DNA from 4 places in the Synechococcus sp. UW179B genome. Region 2 is predicted to be linked to each of the others. Evidence: predicted binding sites of a transcription regulator. Region 2 holds the regulator's gene; each other region holds the start of a gene.

Evidence for each region. Region 2 encodes NtcA, which controls nitrogen genes in cyanobacteria. Its sites were predicted from a motif close to GTANCNNNNGNTAC; they were not measured.
Region 1: the regulator NtcA is predicted to act here: its motif matches at 3,671-3,684, upstream of DXY38_RS08905 (molybdenum cofactor guanylyltransferase).
Region 3: the regulator NtcA is predicted to act here: its motif matches at 4,608-4,621, upstream of urtA (urea ABC transporter substrate-binding protein).
Region 4: the regulator NtcA is predicted to act here: its motif matches at 5,870-5,883, upstream of DXY38_RS08840 (ferredoxin--nitrite reductase).

Annotation. Positions count from the first base shown of each region.
Region 1 covers NZ_UCNZ01000021.1:29,261-36,988, forward strand. The annotation lists gene DXY38_RS08895 (molybdopterin oxidoreductase family protein) at 1-1,916, opposite strand, end outside; gene DXY38_RS08900 (MFS transporter) at 1,992-3,554, opposite strand; gene DXY38_RS08905 (molybdenum cofactor guanylyltransferase) at 3,786-4,370, shown strand; gene DXY38_RS08910 (GTP 3',8-cyclase MoaA) at 4,367-5,419, shown strand; gene DXY38_RS08915 (redox protein) at 5,484-5,975, shown strand; gene DXY38_RS08920 (transglutaminase family protein) at 5,963-6,865, opposite strand; gene DXY38_RS08925 (alpha-E domain-containing protein) at 6,850-7,728, opposite strand, start outside.
Region 2 covers NZ_UCNZ01000006.1:180,865-188,592, reverse strand. The annotation lists gene dcd (dCTP deaminase) at 1-162, opposite strand, end outside; gene DXY38_RS03575 (cob(I)yrinic acid a,c-diamide adenosyltransferase) at 162-770, opposite strand; gene rph (ribonuclease PH) at 905-1,630, shown strand; gene ntcA (global nitrogen regulator NtcA) at 1,708-2,442, shown strand; gene DXY38_RS03560 (DUF3084 domain-containing protein) at 2,494-3,624, shown strand; gene DXY38_RS03555 (resolvase) at 3,621-4,073, shown strand; gene DXY38_RS03550 (DUF3146 family protein) at 4,051-4,308, opposite strand; gene pth (aminoacyl-tRNA hydrolase) at 4,308-4,931, opposite strand; gene DXY38_RS03540 (TatA/E family twin arginine-targeting protein translocase) at 4,936-5,232, opposite strand; gene psbH (photosystem II reaction center phosphoprotein PsbH) at 5,242-5,448, opposite strand; gene psbN (photosystem II reaction center protein PsbN) at 5,535-5,675, shown strand; gene DXY38_RS03525 (alpha-mannosidase) at 5,663-7,728, opposite strand, start outside.
Region 3 covers NZ_UCNZ01000021.1:40,889-48,616, reverse strand. The annotation lists gene urtE (urea ABC transporter ATP-binding subunit UrtE) at 1-91, opposite strand, end outside; gene urtD (urea ABC transporter ATP-binding protein UrtD) at 88-861, opposite strand; gene urtC (urea ABC transporter permease subunit UrtC) at 858-1,988, opposite strand; gene DXY38_RS08975 (branched-chain amino acid ABC transporter permease) at 1,993-3,147, opposite strand; gene urtA (urea ABC transporter substrate-binding protein) at 3,239-4,534, opposite strand; gene ureG (urease accessory protein UreG) at 4,651-5,253, opposite strand; gene DXY38_RS08960 (urease accessory protein UreF) at 5,253-5,921, opposite strand; gene ureE (urease accessory protein UreE) at 5,918-6,385, opposite strand; gene DXY38_RS08950 (urease accessory protein UreD) at 6,495-7,385, shown strand; gene DXY38_RS08945 (urease subunit gamma) at 7,449-7,728, shown strand, end outside.
Region 4 covers NZ_UCNZ01000021.1:17,164-24,891, forward strand. The annotation lists gene DXY38_RS08805 (MFS transporter) at 1-188, opposite strand, end outside; gene DXY38_RS08810 (anthranilate phosphoribosyltransferase family protein) at 208-1,281, opposite strand; gene DXY38_RS08815 (hypothetical protein) at 1,373-1,573, opposite strand; gene cynS (cyanase) at 1,825-2,277, shown strand; gene DXY38_RS08825 (HEAT repeat domain-containing protein) at 2,329-3,042, opposite strand; gene DXY38_RS08830 (formate/nitrite transporter family protein) at 3,054-3,944, opposite strand; gene DXY38_RS08840 (ferredoxin--nitrite reductase) at 4,222-5,763, opposite strand; gene DXY38_RS08845 (hypothetical protein) at 5,984-6,163, opposite strand; gene DXY38_RS08850 (DNA mismatch repair protein MutS) at 6,203-6,862, shown strand; gene cobA (uroporphyrinogen-III C-methyltransferase) at 6,859-7,647, shown strand; gene moaB (molybdenum cofactor biosynthesis protein B) at 7,701-7,728, opposite strand, start outside.

The DNA of each region.
Region 1 (7,728 bases), on a different contig from region 2:
TCTGCATCTTTAGGGTTAATTTCTAAGAGGGGTTCTGGGTGCATCGTTTTTAAGCGCTCCACCTTTCCTGTCCGAGTCATCGTGTGCCACTGTCCGAGATAACGGCCAATAGTGAGGACCAGTGGGTAGGTGTCACAAGGTGGTTCTGCAAGACCAAGTGGTTGGTCGCTACAGAACCTTGCTCGTCCATTTGTGGTTAAAAACTTGTGATTGGTGTACAGCCGTTTTGACTCTTGAGATGGTGAACTGTTTTGAGGAAATGGCCATTGTTGGGGTCCTTCTTTGTCCAGAACGTTATGACTTAGCCCTGAGACATCACATAATCGTTTTTTCGTTAGTGCTGTAAATTCTGCATAAACTTCAGCCGCAGATGCGTATGTGAATTGTTTTTCAAACCCTAAGCGCCTTCCGATCTCGGCAAACACTTCCCAATCGGGGCGGCTTTCTCGATGGGGATTCCTGAATGCTGGGCAGTAAGTCACCCTGCGCTCAGAGTTGGTCATGGTTCCAGCTTTTTCGCTCCATTGAGCAGCTGGCAGAAGAAGATGGGCGTAATGCGATGTTTCAGAGTCTGCATAGGCTTCGCTAACGATGACCAATGGGCAGCGCTGCATCGCTGTTTTGACGCGATCTAAATCTGGCATGCTCACGAGAGGGTTCGTCGCAACGACCCACCACAAATCCAGCTCTCCCCGTTCCATTGCCTCTACCTGTTGCCAGGCCGTTAGTCCAGGCTTGGAGTCAATTTTCCCCTCAGAAAACCCCCAGGAGTGCTCGACTTCAGCACGATGCTCCGGGTTCGTAACTTGACGATATCCGGGAAGAAGGTGGGAGAGACCGCCTGCTTCTCTGCCTCCCATGGCGTTGGGTTGCCCTGTTAAGGAGAAGGGTCCAGCTCCTTCTTTGCCAATTTGACCTGTCAATAAGTGCAGATTGATGATTCCACCCACGACGGCTGTTCCTTCGCGCCGTTGATTCACACCCATCGACCAGAGGCTCAAGACTTTTTCGCCCCGATGAAAAAGTTGGGCGACTTCCCGTAGACGTTTTTCCGGAATGCCACAAAATAAGGCCACACGTCTAGGGGTCCAGCGGGCTACGACATCAAAAAAGGCGTCGTAGTTGTCCGTGCAGTTATCGATAAACGTAGGGTCTTGTCCGTTTTCACGCATCACCAGGTGGGCAATGCCGTGAAGGAGGGCAAGGTCACTCCCAGGAGCGACTGCTAAATGAATGTCAGCAGCCTTTGCGGTATCGGTTTGGCGTGGGTCCACCACCACAATGGTGACGGAGCCAGGGTGTCTTTTTTTTCGTTTTAGTAATCGTTGAAAGAGCACTGGATGGCATTCAGCGGTGTTGGTTCCGATCAGAAACGCCACCGTGCAATGGTCTAGGTCTTCGTAGCTGCAGGGGGGACCATCTGAGCCCAAGCTACGGGTGTAACCCGCAACAGCAGAACTCATGCAGAGTCTTGAATTAGCGTCAAAGTTGTTCGTTCCAAGTGCTCCTTTGAGGAGTTTTTGCGCCAAGTAATAGTCTTCGGTGTGAAATTGCCCAGATCCATACATGGCGATGGCCTCTGGTCCTTTGGATTTGAGGCTTGTTTTGATCTGGCTTGAGATGCGCTCAAGCGCTTCATCCCAGCTGATCGGTTGGAAGTCGTCATCAAGACTGTTACGTCCAAAGGGTTGATCCAGTCTTCCCCTCGACAGGGCTTCTCCGACTGTTGCCCCTTTGATGCAAACTTGGCCGAGGCTCGATGGATGCAGTCGATCCCCTCGTGCCGTCCACATTGGGGTCCCCTCTGCATCTCGACGCACGGCCTCACCTTTTTGGGCTGGTGGTCGTAAGTCCAGACCACATCCCACTCCGCAATAAGGACATTGACTGCGAATGGTTGTGGTTGGTTCTGCCATGATTTCAAGTGGGTATTAGAAACACCCGGAGCCAATGGCGCCGGGTGCTTTGCAGATACGAACAGATATAAGGAATCAGCTGTTGGCGAATTCAGGAGTCGATGTTTCTCCTTCATGCAAGTCATCGAAGGAACCTTTGGGTTCTTTGAGGAAGAAGAAGCAGAAGAAAGCAACAATCAGGCCAGCGACCCCCAAGACTTGGAAGAAAGCACTATTGGAGGCTGCGATGATTTCTGGAGAAGGATCCTTACCCCCACCCATCCACATCGGAAGCAAACTAAAAATTGTGAGGTAAGTTACAGCTCCGACGTTGCCATAGGCACCAACCAAACCAGCAACTTGGCCTGTGACGCGCCGCTTCACCAAAGGAACGAGTGCAAAGGTAGCTCCTTCTCCTGATTGAACGAAGAAAGAGGCCAGCATGGTTATCAACACAGCGATGATGATCCCTGTGGTTCCGCTGAATGTGCCAGGTTTGATCATGCTCATGACGAGGTAACCAATCCCCAGACCGCCAGTTAAGAACGACATTGTGTTTTTACGACTGCCAAGTTTGTCGGAGATCAGACCACCAGCGGGGCGAGCGACAAGATTCACAAAAGCAAAGCAGGAGGCAAGGATTCCAGCGGTTGCTTTAGGGAGATCAAAAGTGGTTTCGAAAAATGTTGGCAACATTGAAACGACGGCCAACTCTGATCCAAAATTCACAATGTATGTGAGTTCAAGGATGGCAACCTGCTTGAATTCGTAGCGATCTTCTTTCGGGTATGTTTTTGTACCCATGATCAGTTCTCGATTGGTGCGAATGATTCCCCAGGTTTGAAAGATAAACCAGATAAGAACCGCAGCTAACGCCAGTGGATACGTTCCTGCATTCAGGAAACCAACCTTTTGTAAGCGCCAGCAGAGGACACAAAGAATGGCTGCAAACGGAACATTCATTCCTAACAATCCCCAGAAATCACGCATTGATGTGACTTCCAATCCAGCTGTGCGCTCAGGCTTTTGATAAGTTTTTCCAGGGGGTGTATCGCTAACGTTGAAGTAATAAATAAAGCCGTATACAGCAGAAATAATTCCCGTTAGAGCAATTGCACCACGCCAATTAAGGACAGCGCCTGAGGGAAGTTCAAACCCGCCTGAGAACGAGAGCCATCCGGCTAGTCCTACGAGTGTTAAGGCCGAGAACGCTGATCCGAAATTGCCCCAACCGCCATAAATCCCCTCAGCTAGGCCAATCTCTTTCGGAGGGAACCATTCGGCAACCATGCGGATCCCGATCACAAAGCCTGCACCCACGATGGATAACAGCAGGCGTGCCACCACGAGTTGATTGAAGTCTTGGGCTGAGGCGAACATCAGGCAAGGAATGACCGAAAAAACCAGCAGGCTGGAATAGGTCAGTCGAGGCCCGTATTTGTCGAGGAGCATTCCAATCAGAACGCGGGCTGGGATCGTGAGAGCCACGTTGCAGATCGCAACGGTGCGGATTTGACCGAGAGTTAAACCCAAATCGGCTTTAACGGTGGTTGCCAAAGGCGCCAGGTTGAACCAGACGACAAAGGTCAGAAAAAATGCGAACCAGGTGAGATGAAGAGTTCGATATCTCCCCTGGAACGACCAGAGTTCTCCAAGCATGGGGGGTCTAAATGTGTGTAAATCAACCCCGGCTTCTGAAAAATGCGCTGAGGAAGCAAGTAGCGGCGCACATGCAAACCGCCTTTCTATTTGATCATTAGGCTCTGACCCTCATGGTTGTATTTGATACCAACTAAGGACTATGCCAATGCTGATCTGTTCACTTTTGTTTTATTCGCTACATTGAAAGAGTCTGCTTTGTACGGCGATTTGTCTGCGATGGACCTGCCAATGCTGCAAGGACTTCGCGCTTGTGTGCTTAGTGGAGGGATGAGTTGTCGCATGGGAAGAGACAAATCTCTTCTTGCTCATCCACAAGGTGGCTGTTGGTTGACGCACAGTATTGGTTTGTGCCGTCATCTAGATCTGCCAGTTGATGTGGTGAGTTCAATCTCGAGTCATCGTCAGTTGGTGTCGACGCTTAAAGGTGTTGACTGCAAGTCTGACCCTTTTCCCGGTCAGGGCCCTTTGGCTGCGTTGTCGGCGGTTTTTGGTCAGGCGAAGGTGCTCGCTCTACTGGTCCTTCCAGTTGATATGCCTTGCTTGGACTCTTCGACCCTGGTCCGGCTGATTCATGCTTGGCAGGAGCAGCCTTCTGTGGCTGTGGTTTCACATGACGGAAACCAGCTTCAGCCTTTGTTTGCTGTTTATCCCAACCACAGTGTCTATCGAGATGCCTTGTGGAGTCAGTTGGCTGCTGATCGACTGAGCATGCATGATTGGCTTGGGAGGGTGCCGCATCGGGTGCTTGCCTTGCCTTATGGGGCTTTGCGAAATCTCAACTGTCCTGCTGATCTAGGAACCCTTGAGGAATGATGAAGCCATCAGCTGTCATTGATCTCCTTGCTAGGCCGCTGGGAGTTTTAAGGTTGTCCCTAACTGCAAGATGTAACTTAGCGTGCCGATATTGCTGTCCAGAAAGCATTGAGCCTCCAGGTTTGTTGTCCACTCGCGATCAACTTCGCTTGATCCAAGCGGCCTGTCAGTTAGGAGCCCATACGCTTCGACTAACAGGTGGTGAACCTTTGCTCACCGATCGCCTTTGGCCGCTTCTTGATCAACTCTCGCTTGCAAGGCAGGAGGTTGCTCATCCTTTTAGTCGTTTGAAAGACGTGGCTATCACCACCAATGGTTCTCTCCTCAATGATGAGAAGGCAAGACGGTTGCGCGATATGGGAGTGGATCGCATCACGATCAGCTTGGATGCCGTTGATGGAGCAAGTATTGCCCGTATGGCTGGCTTGCGTACTGGTCCTGAGGCTGGGAAGGCTCTCATTCAGCGCGTCTTGGCGGGAATTGATGCAGCTCGTGCTGCGGGATTCAATCCTGCGCGAGGTCGTCTCAAGCTGAATGCCGTGATCCAACGCGGTCAAAATGATGATCAGCTGATTCCATTGGCGCGTTTTGCAAGGACACAAGGATTGCCATTGCGTTTGATCGAATATATGGATGTAGGCAATCGCAATGGCTGGTGTCGTGATCAGGTGATGCCGGCCAGTGAGATGATTCAGCTTCTTCACAGCAATTGGCCGCTTCAATCCCTTGGTCGTCAACCTGGTGGAACAAGTGGTCAATGGATCTACGAAGATGGTGAAGGTTCTGTTGCCACCATTGCCTCAATTACAGAGCCATTCTGTTCTGATTGCAATCGTCTTAGGATCACCGCAGACGGGCAAGCGTTTACCTGTCTGTTTGCCAGTGAAGGTCTTGATTTGCGTCCATGGCTTCGAGAGGATATTTCCGATTCTGTGCTTGCAGAGGTGATGACTGGGCTGTGGTCGCGCCGTTCTGATCGTTTTAGTGAAGAGCGTGGGTTAGAGCAGCCAGCAAACCATCACGCCGAGATGGCTTATTTGGGTGGATGAGTGGCATCCGCTACGGATTAAACGAGGTATAAGCGTTAAAGCTAATTACTGACTTTTTGTTGCGATGTTCGAGCTTATTCCTTATACGCGTTTTCGGGATACTCCATCTGTTCGTTTTTTTGATGTCACGATTTCTGATTCGAATGCTCGCGACTTAGTTATTCACCGTGGGCCAGCGGTAAGTCCTCCGGATGCAGAGGAGAGTGGAGATTGGCAATTTTATTTGCATCCCCATCAAGAAGACAACCTGTTAGCCGCTAGTGGAGGGCGAACGTTTTATTTGGTCAATTTTGCTTGGGATCAGCCTTTTCATATTGTTCGTCTGGCGTCTGGCGGCGACATTCTTCGCATTCCTCCAGGAACATTTCATCGATCTATTTCTGATCTAGATGGATCTGTCGTGCTCAATCAAGCGGTTCGTGAAGAGAAGGCATCTTTGACCCGTGAGTTTCGTGTTTATAACAGTGGTCGTATCCCTGCCTTGAGGTTGGTGACGACCAAAGGTGCCATGCGTCCTGTGTTGCATGGTGTTGAGCCGCTTCTTCAAGCTGCCTGAATAAGAGCCGTCTTGTTCTCCGGTTGATTGGTGTTGTCCTCAACGGTGGCTTGAATGGTCCAACTCAGGTGGCTTTGCGTGGATGCCGGCCCGCTGAAGCTGCCCGTGATCGCTGCCGTGAGATCTGGGCGGGAGGAACTCGCCAGCACGATGTAGCGATCGGTTGTTTCTCCACCGGCGCTGGGATCAAACCCACGCCATCCTGCACCTGGCAGATAAATCTCCGCCCAGGCATGCAGGTCGTAGGACTCGGGTGCCGGATTCGCTAAGTGGTACCCGCTGACAAATCGAGCCGGTAAACCAATGCTTCGGCAGCATTCCACCATCAGCATGGCGAGGTCGCGGCAGGACCCAACCCGCTCTCGCAGAGTTCGGCCTGCTGGCCAGGCGGCTCCTTGATGGCGTTGGGTGTATTTCACCCTGTCTTGAATCATCTCGATGAGCTGTTTGAGGAAAGGCAGCGCTTGTTGGTTGGTGCCCATCAAGGCGTCCTGAGCTAAGGCAACTGCTGAGGGATCGTGTTGGCCGTTTGGCAGCCAGCCCTCTAACGCTCCTTGAAGATCTGGATTCAATCGACCACGTGGGTAGGGGAGCAGGGGTTCGCGCCCGTCGAGACATTTCAGTAACGGTGCTGAAGTCGTGGTTTCAACGCGACTGCATGCTTCGAAGCGGAGCTCATCCGTGGTGTTTTGAAAGCGCACGCGTCGAATGGCATCGCCGCTGGCTGCGACGAGTTCATGGCTATGGCAGGGCTGGGGTGAAATGTTGAGTTGGTAATCGATCAGGTGCTGATGACCATGGCCCCGAGGTCGCATGCAGAGCCTGTGTTCGCTCAGACTGATTTGAGCGTCGTAGTGATATGTGATGCAGTGGATTAGCTCAGCGCGCATGATGGATCAGTGGGAATGGAGCCAAGGTCGGTGGTGATGAAATATCGGGCGTGAATCAGTTGATGCAGTTGATTGAGCTCTTCCTGTAATTCGTCGATGGCTTCGTGCAGCCCCCGCTCAATCAGGGCATCAATCCGTACATAGCTCCACTTGGCAAGCAATTGCCCGCGCAGGCATTCGAGATCATCAGGAGGGCCCAGCTGTGGTTGTCGTTGGATTAGCTGCAATGTGTCGTTGATTTGTTGCAAACAGAAGCGCACTGATCGTGGAAAGATTGGATCCAGTAAAAGGAACCTGGCCACGGAAGACGGCGTGATTGCTTGTTGAACACTTTGCCGGTACATCTGATAAGCCCCAGCTGTACGAAGTAGAGATATCCATTGAAGTTCATCAAGAACCCCACCAACTTCTTTTGTGTTTGGTAGTAGAAGAAAATACTTCACATCCAGGATCCTGGATGTTTTGTCGGCGCGTTCGATCCAGCGGCCTAGTTGACTGAAGAGCCAGGCCTGATCACGGCTTAGGGTGACATCCGTAATGCCATAGAAAAGCTGGCAACCTCTTCGGATGCTGCGGAGCTGTTCTTGATCTGGTTCTTGCCAGATTGACTCACCATCTTGAACATTCCAGTAGAGGTCGTTCAGTTGCTCCCACATTTCTGTGGTGATCACATCACGGATTTGGCGAGCATTTTCTCTTGCATTGGCAATGCAGCTCAGAATGCTGTTGGGATTGTCGCGATCAAGGAGCAGAAACCCCAAGACATCTCGTGGAGATCGCAGTGGGTAAACTTGATCAAAGCTCTGCCTGTCTCCACTGGCATCAATGAGTGGAAGCCATGGTTCGGCGCTGCCGGGAGGGCA
Region 2 (7,728 bases):
CTTTGGCGAGAGCCTTAGGTCGTAGCCGTAGGACGAGCAGCCAAAACTCAGGACCGGACCTTGGCGTTGATCCGGATCCAAGTGGCGTACCAACCCATTTTGAAAAGGCTCAAGCATGCCTGCATCTGCTTGATCCGTAATCCAGCGATCGTTCTTCAGCATTAAAAACCTCGACGCAGTTCCGTCACTTGATCAGCCATCTCCATCATCTCTGCAGGGATCGCGGGCCCCGTCACAATCACGTCCATGGCGGATGGCCGTTGCTCCAACACTGACAAGACATCCTCATGACTCAGATAGCCCAGCTCGATCGCCAAGCCAATCTCATCCAACACGAGTTGATCCAAAGTGCCTTCTAAAAGATGGGTTTTGCAGATCTGCCAAACCGCCTGAACCGCCTCTTTGACCTCGTCATCGCGGCTATCAGCAGCATCTGAAAGGCATTCCGTCACGGAAGGGCGCAACCATCTCAGCCGATCGCAGAGGGTGAGGCTGCTTTGAGGGCCTTGGCCCACTCCACCCTTAAGAAACTGAGCAATTAAGACATGACTCCCCAGGCCTGCCGTGCGCAGCGCCTGGCTCAGAACACCAGAAAAACTCCCCCGAAAGGAGGCGGTATGCACCTGAAGCTGACCTTCCGGAGCCACCAAATGCAGCGGTGGACGAACCTCCACAGAGGGGAGTCGCCTGAGTCCTGCTTGCTCGAGAGTCCTGTGGTCAACTGTCCGCGACTCACGGGAATGATGGGTAGGGCTGAGGCTGACGGTCATCACATTCGCCGATGTCCGGCAAATCCGGATGTGGATGAATCTAGCGGTGAAAGTCCAAGACACAAGTGTTTTGACACCATCCATGGTGTGCCTAGCCACCTGGCAGGCTCAAAGCATCTCCGCACCGTGGGCTCATGACTGGCACCTCTCGCAATGACGGACGTCAGCCGGGCGAACTTCGCCCCTTCTCGATCAGCTGGGATCCGATGGGATTTGCCCTGAGTTCAGTGATCATCCACAGCGGACGCACCGCCGTTCTTTGCAGCGTTTGTCATCAAGAAGGCGTGCCTCGCTGGCGCAAAGATCAAGGCCAGGGGTGGCTCAGCGCCGAATACCGACTCCTGCCTGGATCCACTCCAGAGCGACAGAACCGTGAACTCCTCAAACTGAGCGGACGCACCCAGGAGATTCAGCGTCTGATTGGCCGCAGCCTGCGCGCAGCCCTCGACATGCAGGCTCTCGGCGAAAACACGTTGAAAATTGATTGTGATGTGATTCAGGCGGACGCGGGCACCCGCACCGCCGCGATCAGCGGATCTTGGGTCGCCCTTCAGCGGGCCTGTGAGCGGCTGGTTCAACAAGGGGTCCTCACCAGCAACCCTGTCCAATCCCAGGTGGCAGCCGTCTCCGTGGGTGTGATTCACAATCGGCCCCTGCTCGATCTCGACTACAGCGAAGACAGCCAAGCCGATGTGGATCTCAATGTCGTGATGAACGGAGAGGGGCATTTGCTGGAGCTGCAGGGAACGGCGGAAGGCGCTCCCTTTAGTCGTCACCAGCTCAATGACCTACTGGACCTTGCCGAGCCTGGGCTCAAGCAAATTATGCAGGATCAGAATTCGGCTCTCTCCCCTAGGTGAAAATGCGGGGTTTCGTGTTCCTTGCTACATGAACAGGGGGTGCTGATCCATAGCATCCCGGAACACGAGTAGAGACCATGGCCGAAGTCAGCCGCGGCTTCAGCCGATACGCCCCTCCCACCATCCGCCCGGTGGGCTTGAATTTCGGAACTCCAACGGCTCCAGCCACCCGCACCCTTCAAGACGTCATTCGTGGTCTCGATGGTGCTAATACCGAGATGGTGGAGCGCGGGAAAACCATCTTTTTCCCCGGCGACCCCGCTGAGAAGGTTTATCTAATTCGTCGAGGTGCCGTCCGCCTCTCCAGGGTTTATGAATCCGGCGAGGAAATCACTGTTGCCCTGTTGCGAGAAAACAGTTTGTTTGGCGTTCTGTCCTTGCTGACAGGTCACCGCTCCGATCGCTTTTATCACTCAATCGCTTTCACAAGGGTGGAGATGGTGACGGCTCCAGCCACATCCGTGCGGCAGGCCATTGAAGACGACACCAGTGTGGGATTGCTGTTGTTGCAGGGGCTGTCCAGCAGGATTCTCCAGACCGAAACGATGATCGAAACCCTCACCCATCGGGACATGTCGTCTCGACTGGTGAGCTTTCTGCTGGTGCTTTGTCGAGATTTCGGTGTGCCTGGTCAACGGGGGATCACCATCGATTTACGCCTTTCCCACCAAGCCATTGCCGAGGCGATCGGGTCCACACGCGTCACGATCACGCGTCTCCTGGGGGACCTCAAGTCATCGAGCCTTGTCGATATCGATCGCAAAAAGATCACTGTTCTCGATCCAATCGCTCTCGCCAAGCGGTTCAGCTGACCATGCAGGTGAAGATGGAGCTCCCATCCGAACTCTGATCCTTCATTTTCCGTGACCGGCTGGTTTCTACTTCTCGCCCTGCTTGTGCTTGGAGGCGTGCTCTCAACCCTGGGGGACCGCCTTGGCTCTCGCGTGGGGAAAGCTCGGCTGAGCTTGCTTGGACTGCGTCCCAAGCGCACAGCCGTGGTGATCACGGTGTTGACCGGCAGTCTGATTAGTGCGCTTTCCCTTGGACTCCTGCTCTTGGTCAGTCGGCAACTCAGGGTCGGGCTGTTTGAACTGAATGCTCTCGAAGCCAAATTAAGGAGCAGTCGCGCCGATCTCAAAACCAGCAAACGCGCTCAGGAGCAAGCCAGCAAGGAGCTCACAACGGCCCAACAACGGGCGACAGAACTGCGTCGCACCCTCAAGCCCCTCCAGGAACAAACCCGATCCTTGGAAGCGGAGCGACAGCGCTTGAGCCAAGACGTGGATGCCAAAGATATCGAGATCCAACGCACCGAACAGGAACTCTCTGCCGTGCGCACGCAAATTCGCGATGGCGAGAAAGAACTCAATCAACTGGAAGACACGCTCCTCGCGCTGCGGCGCGGCAACGTCGCCATCAGCAGCGGGCAGCCGCTTGCCACCGTGACCCTGAAGCTCGAACGCCCCGATCAGGCAAAAACGGTGATCGATCAGTTGCTCCGAGACGCCAATCTGCAGGCCTATCAACAGGTCCTGCCTGGCCAACCGGCAGAGCGTCAGATCCTGCTGGTTCCGCGACCTGACATCAAGCGCTTGGAACAAACGATTCGCAAACCTGGCACCTGGGTTGTGAACATCCGTTCAGCCGCCAATGTGCTGCTGGGCGAAACCGTTGTCTACGCCTTCCCTGAAGTGCTTCCCAATGTCACGGTGACCAGGGAGGGTGAGGTCTTGGCACGCACCACCCTGGCGAGCAATGAACGCGACCCTGAAGCCGTACGCAATCGGCTGAACCTTCTCCTCGCCTCCACATTGGCCGAGGTGCAAAGACGCGGTTCTCTCAGCAAGGGATTGCAGTTTGATGGCAATGCCATCAATGCGCTTGGCCAAGAGCTGATCGACCGCAACGGAGGACTCGCGGGGCTGGAAGCGGTGGCTTTACGCCGCAGCGAAACAGCAGACCCCATCGCCATCCAGCTGCGTCTCAGCCGATGACTCGCGTTGTCGCCATGGATCCTGGCCGAAGCAAATGCGGATTGCTCCTCGCAGACACCGCCACGAACACCGTGCTTCAAGGGATGGTGATCCCCAGCGCTGACGTCCTTGATCAGCTTCGCGTCTGGATGGCGGACACTCAGGGGGACACCGCCCAGATTGCTGAACTGGTGATCGGGGATGGCACCAGCAGCATGATCTGGCAACAACAACTGCCTGCAAGCCTGCCGGTCCGCGTCGTCGACGAAACGGGAACCACCCTGCGAGCCAGAGAGCGTTACTGGCAGTTGTGGCCGGCACGGGGCTGGAAACGCTTGCTTCCTAAAGGCCTACGCATCCCATCGGGCGATCTCGATGCCATCGCTGCGCTCGTCATCCTCGAGGACCATCTCGATCGACCATTGCAATGGCCGGGTCCCGATCCCCTCAGAACCGGGCTCTCACGGTGAAGGTGTAGTCCCCTCCAGGTTCCAGGTCATAGTCAGATTTCACAAGAAAGCGAAGCAGCGCGTCTTGAATCAACGCGCGCCCCAAGGACGGCTCCACACTCAACTCGCCACGATCAAAAAACCAGCTGAACTGCCAATTGAAGCCTCCGGCCTGGACGTCTCCCTCCAAACATTGATCTGCAAAACTCTGGCGTTGAACCCGTAAGTGGGCGGTGGTAACGGGGAGCGCTGCCATCACGCCTCAGGGTTGGTGGGAGCCAACTGAAGCCCATTGATGTGATTGCCGGCGAGGTCGAGACCTTGCTGCTGAATCCGCTCCAAACCATCGACCACCTCCACCAGCACCTTGTCGAGCAGGGGCTCCTCCTCACGACTGAAACTTCCCAGAACGTGCGACACCGTTCGCGCCTTGCGCTCACTGGGATTTTGCCCGGGTGCACCAATGCCTATCCGCAGACGCGCAAAATCCTGGGTGCCGAGATGCTGGATGGTGCTTTTCAGGCCGTTGTGGCCACCAGCAGAGCCGCGGGCGCGCAAACGCAAACGACCAAGCGGCAGATCCATATCGTCCACGAGCACCAATAGCTGATGGAGCTCAAACCCGAACCAATCGAGCGCAGCCCGAATCGAGCGACCGCTGTCGTTCATGAACGTTTGGGGCATCAACAAGCGCAATCGCCGATCTCCCGAGCCCAGATCAGCAAGCTGACCTTGGAGCTTGGGCGTCGAACGAAAACCACCACCCTCGCGAGAGACCAGCCGCTCCAAGGCCATGAAGCCCACGTTGTGGCGGGTGTTGGCATAACGATTGCCTGGATTCCCCAACCCCACCACCAAGCGGAGATCACCTCGATTCATCAAATCAATCGGAGGGGGGTGTCGGCTCTGATTTTGGCGCAACCGCAGGCGTAACAGCGGCCTCTACGGATGCCTCTAAAACTGTTACCTGATCTACCGATTTCGCCTGATCTGCCACAGGTTCAGGGTCGGCCATGGCCTTATTAATTTCGCGCTCAAACTCTTTGGAGGCCGATTGAAAACCCTTCAAAGTTTTTCCCAAGGTGCGACCGAACTCGGGAAGCCGTTTAGGGCCAAACACCAAAAGAGCGACCGCCGCGATGACGGCCATCTCTGGCAGGCCAATGCCGAAAACATTCATTCGCTGAGATCAGCCGAGGCCCAAGCCGTTCCAGTTGACATTGATTCCTTCGAGGATCAGCGACTTGTTGTACAGCTGGAGAATGATCAGCAAGAACACAAGGAAGAGGGCCATAAAGATGCCCATCACTGGTGTTGTTCCCCAGCCAGGGACAACCTTGCCGTATTCCGAATTTAGGGGGCGGAGCAAATCTCCCAGACGGGTGCGTTGAGCCATGGCAGCGCTGAAGTCTCGGGTGGAATTAAGTCTCGATACTGTAGGGGCTACGACCCGTAAAGGCGTCGATCCTGTGGAGAGTTGTGATGGAAAGTTCGTCCCCGGCCATGTCAGTGGCGATTGCGGTGCTGGCGGCCCTGCTTGGGTTAACAGGATTGGGGGTCTACACCGCCTTTGGACCGCCATCCAAAAATCTCGACGATCCGTTTGATGATCACGAGGATTGAACGCGCTCCAAAACCAAGCTGATGAGCTGGCCAGGTTGGACTTCCCAGACCGTCTTTCGCTCGTTCAACGTGACGCCGCTCAGCCTCCAATCGCTCCCCGGCGACCATGGCTGACGCGCTGGTCCGGCATTGAGCAACTCAATTTGAACGGCCTGATCGCTGAGTCCGTCACCCTGGGCTGATCGCACTGAAACCGGCACCAGACCGATGGGCAAAGCGGGAAGCCCTTGCCAGCGATGATCCAGCGCAACAGGACCGAGCCAACCCGGCTCCCTAAATCGGATCGCTGCCTGGGGCACACCACTGCGGTTCCAACCGAGCACCGCTGGCATCAAGGCCAAGCGGTGCCGATGCCATCCGTGATCCGCAGAGGGATCCGGCCAGGTTGGACCTCGAAGCAGCGACACCCCTAAATGGTGATCGCTGGCATCGACCCCCTGGGGGCCATCCAGCAAGACAGCCATCCCACCCCCAGGAGCCTCCGCTTCGGCGGCCAGCCATGAAATCACAGGCAATTCCCAACGCTCCTTTTCAAAAGGAGTGCAGGCTTGTGCTGGTCGCTCGATCACTCCACCACTCGTATCGGCCGCCCAACGCACCGCAGGGCGCTTCAACGGCACTTCCAATCTCAGCAATTCATGGGTCTGCTGCCATTGGACGCTTAGCTGGGCCTCAAGCCAGGGGGAATCGGCTTGCAGCATGAGGTCCAAGCGCACCTTGCTCAGTCCAGCCATCGTGCGCAGCACCATTCGGGCGGTGAGAGGGCCCGACTCCACCAATTCTGACGACCAACGTTCGGCCATCGGCAGCGCATGTTGGCGGTAATCAGCGGCAAGATCCCAAGCATCCCAAAACTCCCCTCGATCGGAAAAGCGCCTCAATCTCAGGGGTTCGCTGAGCTGTGGCACCCCCTTGCCGTCGCGCAGCTGAACCAGGCCGTGGACGCCGACATCCGCCGTCACCAGCCCGTTGCTCAACCTCCACAGTCCCGACGACACCACCTCCACGCTCACCGGATGACGAACGGGCAAGGCAGAGCCCAAAGGCTCACGGCTGCGCTGCAGAGGGAGCGCGCAAACGCCCTCACTACAGGGCAGTTGCACCCAAACACCGCCTGAAGGCGCCACCTGCCCAGGAAGACTCTGCCCACCACTGGACCAATGCCCCTTGGGTAGGCGCAGCAACGGTGACCAATGCGCCAGGGGCTGCAAGCCGCACCAAGTCCAACGAGAGCGATGGGGATCGGAATCCAACACCTCCTGATGGGACGTAAGCAGATGGCCTAAAAGCTGGTCTCGACAGCGCACCGCACGCCGCCGAGCCTCACACCAGATCGGTTCAGCCTGCTCAAACACCTCGGGGATCGAGGTGCCAGGAAGGATGTCATGAAATTGTTGGAACAACAGAGGGCGCCAATCGCTGTCCTGGGCGTGGTTGGGCACAAGCTGATCAGCCCGAGTCCCAAGCAGCGCGGCAGCCAGTTCAGCCTCACGAAGAAGCCTTTCCAGGCTGCGGTTATGCCGTTTCTGATCAGGCCGACTAGTCGCGCAACCCCGATGCAGCTCGAGATACAGCTCATCCCGCCAGACCGGCAAGGCGGAGCGGCAAGGCTCCAAGTGATCGAGGTAGGCGCGCAGCGTTCCAGGCTGCTGGGTCACTGCCTGCGGCTGGCCCTCCCAAAGCCTGAGCTGTTCCAGCATCTCGGCAGTGGGACCGCCACCGTGATCTCCAACACCCGGGAGCCAAATCGCCTGCTCCACCCCAGTTGCAGCTTGAAAAGCGCGCTGCTCTTTTGCGATCGCGACAGGATCAGCATCGGTGCCAATCGCTGGCAGCATCAGCGCTAAAACCTCAGCGCCTCCGCGGCTGCGCCAGCGAAACAAACGGTGGGGAAAGCGGTTGGTGGCATTCCAAGCCAGCTTGTGCGTGCAGAACCAGCGCACTCCACTGGCAACCGCGACGGCGGGAAGTCCGGCGGCGAACCCAAAGCTGTCAGGCAACCAAGCCAACTCATGCCGCCATTCCGGGAAACGCCTCTGGCTGTCCTCCTGAC
Region 3 (7,728 bases), on a different contig from region 2:
TTTCCCCAGCGAGGACCCTCAGATCAACATCTCGAAGAATATGGCTCTCGCCGTAATAAGTGTTGAGACCCCGAATCTCGAGCATTGTCATTGAGCTTCGTCCTCCGTAGTTCCCAAATAAACCTCGATCACTCGAGGATCCTGTTGCACCTGATCCATCGAGCCCTCACAAAGAACATGACCCTGGTGCAGCACGGTCACCGGGCTCTCAAGACGACGGATGAATTCCATATCGTGCTCAATCACCAAAACAGTGTGTTCTCCAGCCAAAGACTTCAGCAAATCAGCCGTTAGGTCAGTTTCCTCATCTGTAAGACCTGCAACTGGCTCATCCACCAGCAAGAGGTCAGGATCCTGGCCAACCAACATCGCAATTTCTAACCACTGCTTCTGTCCATGAGATAGAGATCCAGCTCTCCAATCAGAGCGAGATTGAAGATTAACGATGTTCATGAGATGGTGAACTTGGTCTCGCTGTTCAGCACTAATATGACCAAAAAGCAAAGTCCAAGGCTGCTTTGACCGACTTACAGCCAATACCAAGTTGTCCTGAACCGTTAAATCTTCAAACACACGCGGGCTTTGGAATTTACGACCAATTCCAAGCCGAGCAATGCGATGTTCAGGGATTCCAACCAGAGAGCGACCTTTAAAAAGCACGCCTCCTGAGCTGGGTGCAACCTTGCCAGTGATGACATCGAGAAACGTGGTTTTCCCAGCCCCATTTGGACCGATTACAGCCCGGAGCTCTCCAGGTTGCAAGCTCAGATTTAGGTCTCGAAGGGCAAGAAAACCATCAAAACTAACCGTGATGTCTTTGAGCTCCAGAAGTGCTCTGGAGTCAGAAACGATTCGGCTCATGGCTGCACCTCCTCATTGCCATCAACTTCAAGTTGAGGATAAGTACCAATCGGCCGAGAAAAACCCAGGCGAGACATCACATTTCTTGGTCCCTCTCCTCTGAACCAACCAATCACACCCTCAGGCAGTGCCGTCACCACAAGAATAAACAACCCACCTTGAATGAAAAGCCAAGTTTCCGGTAAGGCTTCACTTACCAAACTTTTGGCATACATGATTACAACGGATCCCAAAATCGCTCCTACCAAGGTTCCACGACCACCAACAGCAACCCAAATGACCATTTCGATCGAAAAGGGAACAGTCATGAACTGGGGGGAAACAATTCCAGATTGCACTGTATAGAGCGCTCCACCGATACCCGCCAAGCCCCCAGCGATTGCGAACACGATTGTTTTAAACAATGTTGGGTTATACCCAGCAAAGCGAAGTCTGGGCTCATCATCGCGGATCGCAATCAGAACATTTCCAAAGCGACCACGCACAACCCATCGTAAAAACATCCAGACGATGATCACAACAACAGCCGTCACCCAAAAGAAGCCTCGCTGCATCTCTGGCGATCCCAACTCGAGCTGACCAAACAGCACAGTGACATCTGTTTTCAGACCGTTGGTGCCATTAATTAGCTTTTGCTGTCCATTGAAGAAATTGAAAAAAACTAAGAGAGCGGCTTGGGTCAGAATCGAAAAATAAACACCCTTAATTCGATTACGGAACACTAAGTTCCCCAACACAGCTGCAAGCAAAGCAGGGATCAGCCAAATTGCGATGAGCGTAAAGAGAGGCGAGCGAAAAGGCTCCCAGAATAATGGCAACCGATCAACCCCATACAGACTGAAAAATTCAGGAATGGAGTTGGGCATATCAATAGAACTCCTGAGTTGGAGATACATCGCAGCGGCATAACCTCCAAGAGCAAAGAAAATACCCTGCCCGAGACTGAGAAGACCGGTAAAGCCCCAAATCAAATCAATCCCAAGCGCCACGATCGCTAGAGATAAAAACCGACCCAAAAGGTTAAGGCGGAACACAGGCAGAACCGATGGAGCAGCAACGATTAACGCGATGATCACCACCCAAAGAGTGACCGAGAGCCAGCTGCGCTGTTGAAACGAACGAAACATCTGATCAAGCCTCAACCATTCGGCCTTTTTGCGGAAACAGACCTGCAGGACGGAACTGAAGGAAAACCACAATCAGGGCAAAAACCATCACCTGAGCCATGCTCGTAGTCGCAAAAAATTCAACCCCGCCAGCCAGTGGCTCAGGCATGTCTGGCCAAATCGTGAGCAGGCGACCTGCTCCAATTAGATCGGTTAATAAGCCAATCGCAAAGGAAGCCAACACGGTGCCGAGAAGATTGCCAACACCACCGAGCACCACCACCATGAAACAGCCCACGATGTAAGAGGTTCCAACGTTGGGACCCACCGAACCCAACAACGACACAGCAACGCCAGCCACCCCCGCCAAACCAGAACCGATCCCAAAGGTAAGGACGTCAACGGTGTCAGTCGGAATGCCGAGGCAATCGCTCATCGAACGATTCTGCGTGACTGCCCTAATCCGAATACCCCAAACACTGCGGTTAAGGAACCAGATCACCCCAACAACGGCGATCAACGTCATCACAATGATCACAAGGCGTGGCACAGGAAAGGTGAGATCCATCCATTCGAGACCACCGCGCATCCACTTCGGAGCGGTGACATCCACATTGCGGGATGTTGCCTTGGCAATACGGCTAATTTGCGAGGCCAATCCACCCGCAAATAACACGCCAATGAAAGCAGAAACAGCCCAACCACCTAGTCGCACAAACCGAGATTGACGACCCTCCAATAAGGTCTTTGGAAGAAACAACGGAACACTGAATCCGAGCACTAGAAACACAACCATTCCTGCCGCATAAGCAAGCGGAACGCTGCGCACAAACTGCTGGAGAATCAAACTGACACCCCACGTAGCAAGCAGAGTCTCCAGTGGACTCCCATATAGACGTCGTATCACTGTGCGTTCAAGCAAAATACCAACAACACCGCTCACAACGAAGGCGCATGGAATAGCAACCAATACGTAGGCGTTGTAAATAGGCGCAAGAAGAGGAAGTTTGAAAATGAGCTGTACCACATAGGTGGTATAGGCACCAAGCATGATTAATTCGCCGTGAGCGAGATTAATCACACCCATCAAGCCAAACACAATGGCCAGTCCAAGGGCGGCCATCAGCAACACAGAGCCGATGGCCACACCGTTGAACAAACTTTCGAAAAGCAGTTGCACGGGGGGTGTCTAGTAAGCGAAAAAAATGAAAAGAGGAGCCCCCAAGGGACCCCTCTAAAAGCAAGCCATCAGTCGATGGAGCTATTCATGATCAGAGCTTGTACTTCTCTCCCTTACTGGGATCAGACCAATCGCAAGCAAAGCCCTTCGATGTGGGCTCAAACTGGTTCCAAGTCTGAGGATCAATTGGGCTATCCGACTCTTCTACGATTTCGAACTGACCCTCTGCAGTAATCGCACCGATCCGAACGATTTGAGAGATGTGATGGTTAGGACGAACCTCAATTGGGCCTTGAGGAGCATCGAACTTGATACCAATCAGGGCTTCACGTACTTTGTCGTCATCGAAAGTACCGGCTTTCTCAACAGCCATCTTCCAGAGGTACACCATGTTGTATGCAGACTCTTGAGGGTCAGCGACAACACGGTCAGCTCCATACTTTGCCTTAAAGTCAGCAGCAAACTTCTTGGATGCCGGCGTATCAATGGACATCATGTAGTTCCAAGCGCCGTAATGACCTTCAAGGAACTCAGGTCCAATTGTGCTGATTTCTTCTTCAGCAATGGAATAACTCATCACATAATAACCATTTTCAGGAGTAATTCCAGCATCCTGAATTTGCTTAAAGAAAGCAACATTTTGGTCACCATTGAGGGTGTTGATAATCACACCGCCATCAGGCAAAGCCTTTTTAATCTTGGCAATGATCGGAGCAACTTCCGTATTACCAAGAGGCAAATAATCTTCACCAACAACTTCTCCACCCAGAGACTTCACCTGCTCCTTCGTGATGGTGTTAGACGTACGAGGGAACACATAGTCAGATCCCACTAAATAGAAGGGCTTGCCTGCAGCTGGGGACTTCTCGAACATAAAGCTGGTCGCTGGCTCAGACTGCTGGTTAGGAGTCGCGCCGGTATAGAAGATATTTTTCGAACACTCTTGGCCTTCGTACTGAATCGGGTAATAGAGGAAAGCATCCTTCGATTCGTACACCGGAAGCATTGCCTTACGGCTAGCAGAGGTCCAACCGCCGAACACAACAGGAACTTTGTCCTGATCGATGAGTTTTTTGGACTTCTCAGCAAACGTGGGCCAGTCGGAGGCACCGTCTTCAACGATGTAATCAATTTTGTACTTCTTACCATCTACCTCAACACCACCGGCAGCATTAATTTCATCAATGGCCATCTTTTCTGTATCCACCAAGGTGGACTCAGAGATGGCCATCGTGCCAGTCAGAGAGTGAAGAATGCCAACGGTAACGCTGTCGTCAAACTCAACGTTGGAGGCTTTCTCATCGCCACCACCACAAGCTGTGACGGCCAGACCCAGCGACGCTGCGGCCATGCCGGCAAAGAGACGCTTGGACAATGATGAACTCATGAGTATCAAAACAAGAGGAACGACGTTTCAACGCCGGAGCTCGAAAGGTACCGATCTGAAGAAAGAAGCTCCTGTATCAACGAAGACCATTTGCCAATCGGCAAACCAAATACGCGTCAATTTGGTATCTGTTGCAACACAAATGCTTCCACAAGATCGAGTCCTTCCCCATTTCGAAGGTTGGTAAAGCACCAGGGTCGATCCCGCCGCATCCTCAGCGTGTCCTGTTCCATCACGGCTAAGTCAGCACCAACAAGGGGAGCCAGATCGATCTTGTTAATCACCAATAGATCGGATCGTGTAATTCCAGGACCGCCTTTGCGAGGAATCTTGTCCCCAGCCGCTACATCAATCACATAAATACAAAGGTCAACTAATTCGGGGCTAAAACTGGCCGCAAGATTGTCACCTCCGCTCTCCACCATCACCAGATCAAGGCCTGGAAACTGACGTTCCAGTTCACCCACAGCCGCTCGGTTGATGGAGCAGTCTTCTCGGATCGCCGTATGAGGGCACCCTCCGGTTTCAACCCCACGGATGCGCTCAGGCTCTAAGGCACCTGAACGCGTCAGGAATTGGGCATCCTCTTGGGTGTAAATGTCATTGGTCACAACCGCCAATTGCAGGCGATTGCGCAATCTCCTGCACAGCGCTTCCACGAGCGCTGTCTTGCCTGAGCCCACCGGCCCGGCGATGCCAAGCCTGAGTTTGCTGCTCATCAGCTCCGGAACAAACGTGAATACAACTCAGCATGCGCCAACTGGGCCAGCCCCGCACCAGCACCACCACACCAAAGGGTGTACGGGTCTTGATCTTTCAACACAGATGCCTTTTCACGAATCATCGGCAACAGCTGCTGCTGGATCCGTTGAGCCGTGGTGGGACCCAGAGGCACCAAGCGAACCGCTGCACTGAGCTGATTCGCAACCCAACCGTAGAGATAACCCTCCACCATCTCCAGCTCAGAAATCTTCAACGACAAAGCAGCCCAAGCCCAGGCTGCCGGCCAAGCCAGCACCACCGGCTGAGGCAATGGATGTCCAAGATCAACCATCAATTGCAGCAAAGAACCGCCCATCTGTCCTTGCTGGGCACGCACCTCAGCCGACTCCCTCAAAGCCAACAACCAACCATCCAAAGACATCAACTCGCTGGGCATCTCTGACCTTTCTTGCTCCCAGCGTTGAAGCTGAACGCGCAATGGATTTAATGCCGCTGCCTCCAACCTCAGGGCACCCCTTTGAAGCTCCGCTTCAATCCAATGTTGGAGATCTAATTCATCGATCAATGAACCATTCTGGATCAAAACTTCAAGACCCTCGGAATAACTAAAAGCGCCAACGGGCAAGGCAGGACTCACCAACTGCAGCAATGCAAGCGATGTCATGCGTGCTGATGGCCGATGTAAGCACCGCCTTCTGGCATGAAGGGACGACAACACCGTGTCACCTTCAATCCGCGACCGTTAAGCATGGTGGCGAGGACGGAGTCGTTGAGCAACAACAGCTCATGCTCATGCAACTCAAGAGCCACATGACGATTTCCTAGGTGATAAGCAGCTTCAAGCAATGCAAGCGGCGTTGCTGCCTCCACTCGCAACAACTCCTCAGGAGCCGCAGTCACCAGCACATGCACCTGATGATGCGCATCGGTGAGGCGATCACCTGGTGTTAACGGGCGCTCACGCGGCAGCTGCAACAACACGTCTCGACCACACACTGTGCGACGACGTCCGCGCAGCACCGTGCGCTGATCCGCACTCAGCGGCAACTCCATGGCCGCCGGGGTGGCGCCCGGCAATGGCTCCTCAGACAAGAGGCGATGGTCCAACACGATCAAGCCAACATCCAAGGGTTCAGACAGCCAAAGAGATCACACAACAAAGACTGCCCAAACAGCACACTTTTATTTGGTAGTGCTTGCTACAGAGCTAAGCAGAGTTGGCGTCGAGCGTGCCTAGATGCATCGACTTGACCCATGGCACGGCACCTGCAACCTGCTGTTTGCTGAAGGCCGCAGCGGCAGTCAATTTCAGGGGGGCTGCACCGCGCCCCTGAAATTAATGCGCGCCGAGCGGGGGGAGAACGGGCGCTGCGAGCTGCCACTGCTTCACACCGCTGGCGGTCTCGTGGGGGGAGATCAATTGAGCATCAACCTCAGCTTGAAATCGAACAGTCGCTGCCTGATCACCAGCGTGGCCGCACAAAAGGTGTATGGATCCGTCGGTCGCAGCCAACGCCATCCCCGAGGCGCATGGGCCCGCCAACAGGTGGTGGCAGAGCTGGATGCAGAGAGCGATTTGGAGTGGCTACCCCAAGAGCTTGTGCTCTACGCCGACGCTCTGTTTGAACAAAACCTCAGCGTCACCTTGCCGATGGATGGATCCTTTCTCAGCGCAGAAATTGTGCGTCTCGGGCGCACTGCCGCAAACGAAACCTTGGGGCGGGGGTGCTGGAGATCAGGCGTTCAGATCCAACGCCAAACGCCTGAAGGTAAGCGCTGGGAACTTGTTGACAGACTCGAAATCAGCGACGCAGCGCTGAAGGGAATCCATGGACTCAATCAACAACCCGTCTTCGGCACCTTCGTTTGGGCGGCACCCTTCCCTCTCCCTACAGAAACGATCAACACCCTCCTCGATGACGTTCGGCAAGATCGAAAGGGTCTCGAAGGCCAGATGCATTGCGGCGTTCTCCCCCAGGGGCTGATCGCCCGTTACAGCGGCTTCTCAAGCCGTGATGCCCGTTTCTGGTTCAGCAGGATTTGGGCTCGCACCCGTCGAGCACGAGACCTGGCTCCTCCTCAGATTCCCAGGGTCTGGCCCTTACAAGAACGTCCATTGAGGGTCTAAGCGTTCATTTTGAACATTCCGCGGCCCCAGGGAGATAGAAACTAGACAGAGTGCAAGGTCACCATGCACCTCAGCCCCCAGGAAAAAGACAAACTGCTCATTGTTACGGCTGCCCTCTTGGCAGAACGTCGACTCCAGCGTGGTCTCAAACTCAACCACCCTGAAGCCGTGGCATGGCTCAGCTTCTTGGTTTTAGAAGGCGCACGCGATGGGAAGACTGTGGCCGACCTGATGCAGGAAGGCAGCACTTGGCTGAGCCGCGACCAGGTGATGGAGGGCATTCCAGAGTTGGTGGATGAAGTCCAAATCGAGGCGGTTTTTCCCGATGGAACCAAGCTCGTGA
Region 4 (7,728 bases), on a different contig from region 2:
CCGATTAAGGGAGTCGCTGCGAACTGAGCAAGGGCGTAGCTGCCAGCTAAAAGACCAAGGGTGCGGCCGTCGGCATTGAACGATGCCAACAGAAAGGGCAGCAATGGAAAAACAATGCTTTCGCTGAGTCGGTCATTGAGAAGCGTTAGAAACGCACTTAATAACGTTGGAACGTGTGGACGGCGCACGTTCGATCGAGACGGTTAATCACCCTCCCACAGACGCCCGCCAGGCGATCAGTTGTTCCAAGGCGGCGCTGCCAACTCCATTGGCTTGCATGGTGCGGGCCTCCTCTACACCGTCCTCCAAGCTTTTGCTCAGTCCGCTCAACCAGAGGTAGCAGCCTGCGTTCCAACGCAATGATTGGGCCATGGGCCCTTGGCCTAGAAGTGCCTCTTTGGCGTGCGTCGCCCAGGCTTCCTCTGATTCCCAGCGGGGGTCGTCTCCAAAGCAGCCATGATCTCGGGGGTGAACGATGTGTCGTTCGGGCTCTCCTGAGTTGTGAATGCGAGCTGTGATCCCGGCCCGACTCACCGGCAGGTCTGTTCCGCCCTCTAAGCCCTTCACGGTGATGACGTCCGTTTCTCCGGCCAGCTCTAGGGCTTGCCAGGCTCGGCTTTCCGTTGGTGGATGCACAAATCCACTCACAAGCAGGTGGTGCCCTTGGTGAGCAGTCCAGAGCAGTTCGGCGCTGGCCAGTGGAGGTCGTTTCCCGAGATCATCCCGCGCGGGAAGCAGTGCCTCGCCAAGGGGGAAATGTTCCGGTTGATAGATGAGGGCAAGACCATGGAGGTTGAAGCCTGCTTGAACATCATTGATCGACAGTCCCTGCAAGTTGAGCCCGATCGAAGCGAACAGCTCTGCGGCAGTGATTCCAAATTTCACCGGCATTCGCTTCCCTCCCTGCAAGACCACAGGCTGTCCAGACCCCACCAACAGCAAGGTTGTTAAGGGGTAGATCGGTGCCGTGCGAGATCGGCCGTCAAAGGGCATGCCAAAGCAGATCGGCCGGCGTTGATCGGCTTCACTCTGAAGACAGGGACCGAGACGTCTATAGGTATCGAGCATGCCGGTGAGCTCTTGAGGCTCGGGCCTGCGGATGCGATGGGCAATGAGAAAGGCGCCGATTTGAACGTCTGAAGCTCCTCCCGTGAGCATCAATTCCATGGCCTCATCGGCTTCTCTTCGCGTTAAACCTTTGCTGGTGTGCTCTCCACTGCCAATTTTGCGTAGCAATTGCTTGAAACATGCACGCTTATTGGCTTCTGGAGAGCTTTGCATTGATATGACCGGAACCGAAAGAGATCGTTCCGCAGAATCATCTCCTTCGGTGGTAGTCATTGATACCAGAATCTTTTATCTAAGCCGTTGGCTAGCTTCTGCAAAGGCCCGCATAGCTCCCGTGTAGGGGGTGAGATGGGTGCTGACGTCCTTCGGCGTAATAAAGCCGTTCAATGAGCAGGTTTGGAAAGGCTTCACGCACAACGGCTGGGGTCAACGACAAAGAGTCACTGGTAAGGAAGTTATTGATACTCTTTAGGGTTTGATTCAGGGTTTGAGCGAACTGATTCATGGGTGAGGGAAGAAACATGAAATCGAACTAACCATCAACTAAATCATGATGCTGTTTCCCTTGTTGTCGTTCTGTCGCCGATGCTGCTATTGGTTGCTCCGAGCTTTTGAATTGGTAGTCAATGCATCTTTTTTGGGTCTTGATCTTGTAGATGATTTGTTCACTGCTGAGTGGTCCCGCAAGGGTTGCTGATCTCTAGTAGTTCTTTATTGGTCTTTTATTGCATGACAACATCTGCTTTGGCACCGTCCTTGGCTGGTCCCTCGCCATCGACGCTGACTGCTTCACTCATGGCGGCAAAGAAGGCGAAGGGTCTTTCCTTCGCCGACTTAGAAGCGGCCCTTGGGCTCGATGAGGTTTGGATTGCTTCTCTCTTTTACGGACAGGCAACCGCATCCCCTGAAGAAGCGGATAAATTAGCAACATTGTTGGCTCTCGATCCAGCTATTACCGCTGCGCTGCAGGAGTTTCCGACGAAAGGAAGCCTAGATCCTGTGATTCCTACAGATCCGCTGATCTATCGTTTCTATGAGATCATGCAGGTTTACGGTATGCCTCTTAAAGATGTTATTCAGGAAAAGTTTGGCGATGGAATTATGAGTGCCATCGACTTTACTTTGGATGTGGATAAGGTTGAAGACCCTAAAGGAGACAGGGTAAAGATTACAATGTGTGGAAAATTCTTGCCTTATAAAAAATGGTGAGTTTTTGATCTCATTCAAAATGCCCGGCATAGCCGGGTTTTTTTAGTGTCTTTAATATTGCTGTTGAAGCTGGCGGAGGGCGTGCGCACTTCGTTCTGGATTGGTGAGCTCTGTGCTCAGTAACTTCAGCGCTATTTTGCTATGCGTTGTGGCCATGCAACCCAAGGCTCTTAAGGCAGCTTCAGCAGCTGCATCGGAGCCTTTATGGACCAGAACCGCAAGCCTGGTGCTGATCTCAATGTCGTCTCGTCGCTGCAGCAAGCGTATGCAGGCGATGACAACGGGATCACGCCAATCTTGCAGAGTACATTCACACAACTGCAGTAATTCAACGGCCTGAAGTTGATGAGATTTGAAGCTGAGAAGATCTAAACCGGCGAGGCGATGTGCTTGGCTGGGCAACTGCAGAATCTGCTCATATTGAGACAGTGTGAGTTCTGCACCCCAGCAACTCAGTGCCTTGAGCAAAAGGACATCTGGATCATGGGATTGCTTCAGCTGCGTGAGTAACCAATCTTTTGCTTCAGGTTGATGGCATAGGCCGGCTGCATGGATCAATTCAGGATGAATTCCGTGCTGTTCGATCAGGGCATGGATGATTGGCCAACCTGTTTCTGCGAACATCCCCAAACGCTCAGCCACTGCAAAACGGAGTTCAGCAGAAAGGCTGGGAGAGAAAACCTCTCCCAGCCAGGTTGGATTCAAAGGAATCTTCCGTGCATTGGCCAGCCGATCCCAAAGGGAGGCTTCATCAATGGCACTCATATGGTTTGAAGTCAGCGGGCGCCGAGTTCAGCGGCGAGTTCACGTTCTAGCTTTTCATCATGCTCTGTGGGAAGCACATCGGAAATTTTGGTGCGATGGGTGCTGTAGAAGAGCATGCCGATGAACACCATTCCTCCAACAATATTTCCCAAGGTGACTGGGAGGAAATTCCAGAAAATCACCTTATAGAAAGGAACGCCTGAACCGAGGATTGGTCCAGCTGTATGCAGGAACTGGTTCACAACAATGTGCTCCATGCCCATCGATTGGAAGGCCGTAATCGGTAACCAGCAGGCCAACAATTTGCCGGGAACACTTTTGCTCACAAGAGCCATCGTGACGCCTAAGCAAACCAACCAGTTTGCAACAACTCCACGCAGGAAAGCCAAGAAGAATCCCATGGATTGAAGGTTCTCGTACTTGGTAACAACGTTGGTTTTGTTGAGGGCAATGATCTTCGCAGCCACCTGTTGCCACATGGCACCACCATCGGCAGCGGAGGCGGGATCCACAGTGCCACCACTGGTCAGGCTAATTGCCATGATTAAGGCAACCACAGCTGTGCCGATCCAGTTGCCCAACCAGACCCAACCCCAGTTCCTAAACGTGGCACTCCAGGTGCTTTTGCCGGCCCATGTGGACATGGGCAGAAGTGCGAAGTTGCCAGTGACAAGCTCCATGCCGAACAGCACGATGCTTGCAAAACCGAAGGGGAAGAGCAGGGATCCCAACCAAGGTTGACCACTCTTGAGACCAATTGTGAGGGCAAGGATCACCGCAAGACCGAGAATGGCGCCGGAATAAAAGCCACGAATGAGCAGGTTTTTGACGCTGACTGTTGCTTTTTTCCCGCCGGCGGCAATCATGCCGTCGACGAGTTCATTAGGCAGGACGTAGTCCATCTGGGAAGCTGTTGAACTCATGATTGGGTGTTAGTAAAAAAAGTGAATCAACCGCTGACGCGATTCATGAACCGTGAGAAAACATCTTGCTGCTTTGGTGATACAGAAATTGCTTCGTTGTCTTTGCCACTTGCGCTGAGCCAATTGACAAAACGCGATAGAAAATCACCTTTGAAAGACATTGAGAAATGAATAAATGTTTGGTTCGTGATTGCGTTTAACCATGGCTTCAAAATAAAGCGCCACGGTTTGACGTCGTCGAGCTAATTCGGTTTGCTTAAGCTCGAGGCTTTGCTCCGAATTGTTCGATAAGCACCTGTCGAAGAACATTTTGAATGTCTTCAGCGGGAATGGCTTTTTGCTGCACTTCGCCGATCTGTGGATTTTCGCCTTGCGATCCTCCGATGCTCAGGGTGTAGCCCTCACCCATTTCTCCTTTGCTGTTTTTTGCCTTCGTGCCTGTCAAACCAATGGCACCCATGAAGGCTTGCCCGCAGGTGTTGGGACATCCGGTCCAATGGATCTTCAGCTCTTCGGGAAGCTCGAGCTCTGCATCGAGTTGCTTCGCTGCAGCAATGGCTTGGTCTTTGGTGTTGGTGAGACCAAAACTGCAGTAAGTGTTTCCTGTGCAGGAGACCGTTCCCGCCGCGATGGCTCCCGGTTGCAGGGGGAAGCTCTGCAGCAAGGGGTCAGCTTGAAATGCGTCCAGTTTGTCTGTGGAGAGCCCCACAATGATGACGTTTTGGTCTTCCGTTAGACGCACTTCGCCAGATCCATATTCAAGGCTTGCAGTGGCTAAATCGTGAAGATCATTGGCAGTGAGTCGCCCAACGTTCACATGAAGCCCTGCGAAAAATTCGCCTGGATTTTTTTGAGGATGAATTCCGTAGTGAGAGCGTGGTGTTTCATTGAAGACTGAACCTGGATCTTCGGCTAGAGGGCCAAAAAGTTCTTCAACTTTGTTCCTGAAGGTTTCGACGCCAAGTTGGTCGAGATACATGCGAAAGCGCCCTTTAGGACGCTTATCACGTTCACCATTGTCACGCCACAAGCGGATGACGCAATCCGTCATTTTGCAAATCTCATCTTGCTTGACCCATGCATTCATGGGCAGCGCGTAGGCATTCATCTGAGAGGAGAGGATTCCTCCGATCCAGACCCCGAAACCCATCACACCATCACGTTCGACGGGATGAAAGACGATGTCGTTATGCAGTAAAAAATTATCCTTGGCACCCGCAACGGCAGTATTCCACTTGCGAGGAAGATTGGAATATTCTGGATTCCCTTCACAATGGTTGGTTAGGAAATCTTGCAACTCAATTGTAAATGGGCGTGTATCAATGATTTCGTTCGGGTCAATTCCTGCTAATGGGTTGCCTGTTACATTTCTAGGGTTATCAAAACCCGATTGAATTGAACTGAGTCCAACTGATTTAAGGCGTTTGAGAATATCTGGCAGGTCGTCTAGTAAGACTCCTCGAAGTTGGAGATTTTGGCGAGTTGTGATGTCGCAGCTTCCATTCTCTCCGTAGCGTTCAACAATGGAAGCAACAACGCGTAGTTGCTGATTGCTGAGCACACCGTTGGGGACTCGTAGGCGAAGCATGAACTTGCCGGGAGTTTTGGGACGCCAGAACATTCCATACCATTTCAGGCGAAGCTGTAGATCGGTTTCGTCTACTTCTTCCCAGCCAATCCGAGCAAACTCTTCAATTTCATCGCCCACAAGTAGCCCATCTTTTGAAGCTTTGTTCTGTTCAATCTTGTTGAGCTTCTTGTTTTCTAGGAATGTTCTTGTCGGGATTTGAATGCTCATAGTGCTGATGTTTGGTACAGGAATTCGTCAGTTAGCGAGATTTCCAGCACCTCAGAAATGTTCGTGCTTAGAAATGGTTTATAGCGAGCTGTGGTGTGATGTTTCGGTATCGGTTGGAACTAAATTGGCCATCACGAGCTCGAAATTATGTTTGATGTGATACAGGAAAGTTTCCTGGTTTCTGGCTCGATAGATCCGTGATTGGATCCAAGAATTTGATTCAGTATTGGCGACCGATTTCACCGATCCAGCGAACGGCTCCTTGGCGGATCATCGACCAAACCCTGGCCATGGCTGCTAAGTCGCGGTCAAAGTCATTGCGGAATCGTTTTGGTGCCCGGCTGCTGCGAGCTGTTGGGTGTATGGGAGCGCGAGAATGCTTTCTGCCGTAGTAAGTCATGCATGCATGAATCGTGACCACTCGACTTCATCAGTTCCGGTGGGTTTCGATCCGTGGCCGTTGCTACGTAAACATGCGGAACCTGGTCGTGAGTACGGCCTGCGCTTGGTGATTCATGGCCGTTCTGGTGGAGTTGTTCCCCCCTGCTTTCAGGAGCTGTTGATTGCTGTCGGTGAGCGCCGAAAAGCCTCAGTTGAATTAGAGGTGTTAACGGCGGAGAGCTCGAAGCCAGCACAGCGCGATTGTGCATCCCAATGGTTGGTGCCCCTGCTGTTGCTTCCTGGCAGCCATGCGCGCTGTGATGTTCCTCAGATTCGGGACCGGTTGAGGGGTGAGGGTGTGGCAGTGAAGCCGCTTCCGTTTCTTGGCTCTTGGGAGTTTTGGTGGTTCCTTATGTCTCGTTGGATCGCTGACGTTTCTGTCCAGCACCCCTCGCTAGCGCTGATTCACCACCCATTAAGGCCAGGGCTGTCGGATCGTTTCCTCACTTCACTGCAACGCCGCTTTGATCTGCCCGTTGTGCCCTTTGATCGTTGGGATAGGTTTGTTGTTGATCATCCAACCATGGTTCCATTACCGCTTTCGTTAGCCCCTAACCGGATGTCGGAGGCGCTGCGTCAGGCTGGGGGTTTGCCTTCTCTCCTTGAAGATCCTGTGCTCCGTCAGGGTCTGATCCATTGTCTTGCTGCATTGCCGTGACTGACTCGACCAACACTGGAACTGTGTATCTCGTTGGCGCGGGACCAGGAGATCCAGACCTTCTTACCGTCAAAGCGCATCGTCTACTGCGATGTTGCGATGCCCTTGTTTACGACTCATTGGTTCCTAGTGAGGTTCTCGAGCTTGTCCCCGAGACCTGTGAGCGCCACTTCGTCGGTAAACGTCGGGGGCATCATTCCGTTCCACAGCCCAGCACCAACTCCGTGCTCGTGGCCTTGGGTCAGCGTCATCAAACCGTGGTGCGCTTAAAAGGAGGCGACCCTTTTCTTTTCGGACGCGGAGGTGAAGAGGCCGCCCATTTGGTCTCCCATGGCATTGCTGTTGAGGTGGTGCCGGGTGTGACCTCGGGTATTGCCGCTCCGGCTTATGCAGGAATACCAGTGACCCATCGGCGTGCCGGTTCTTCGGTCACCTTTGTGACCGGTCATGAGGAGATCGACAAACGTCGGCCATCCGTGAATTGGCGCGCTCTGGCCACCGCGAGTGATGGTTTAGTGATTTACATGGGTTTGCATAATCTCCCGCGTATTGCTGAGGAATTGATCGCTGGCGGTTTGGACGGAGAGACTCCTGTTGCTGTTGTTCAGCAGGGCACCGTGGTTGGTCAGCGATGCCTCAAGGCACCTCTGTGCGAGGTGGCAGAGGCCACTCGTACAGAGAACTTTGCCTCACCTTCTATCGTTGTGGTGGGTGATGTGGTGAACCAACAAGTGGCTGCTTGTGCGCCTGAGCCCGCTGCGGTGACCATGCCGATTCCATTCTGAATTTTGATCCTTTGGCAGCTAAATGACGTAGACGCCTGAGGCCCCTTAACGCCCTAATCGGGATCCACCTTTTCTTTCCAG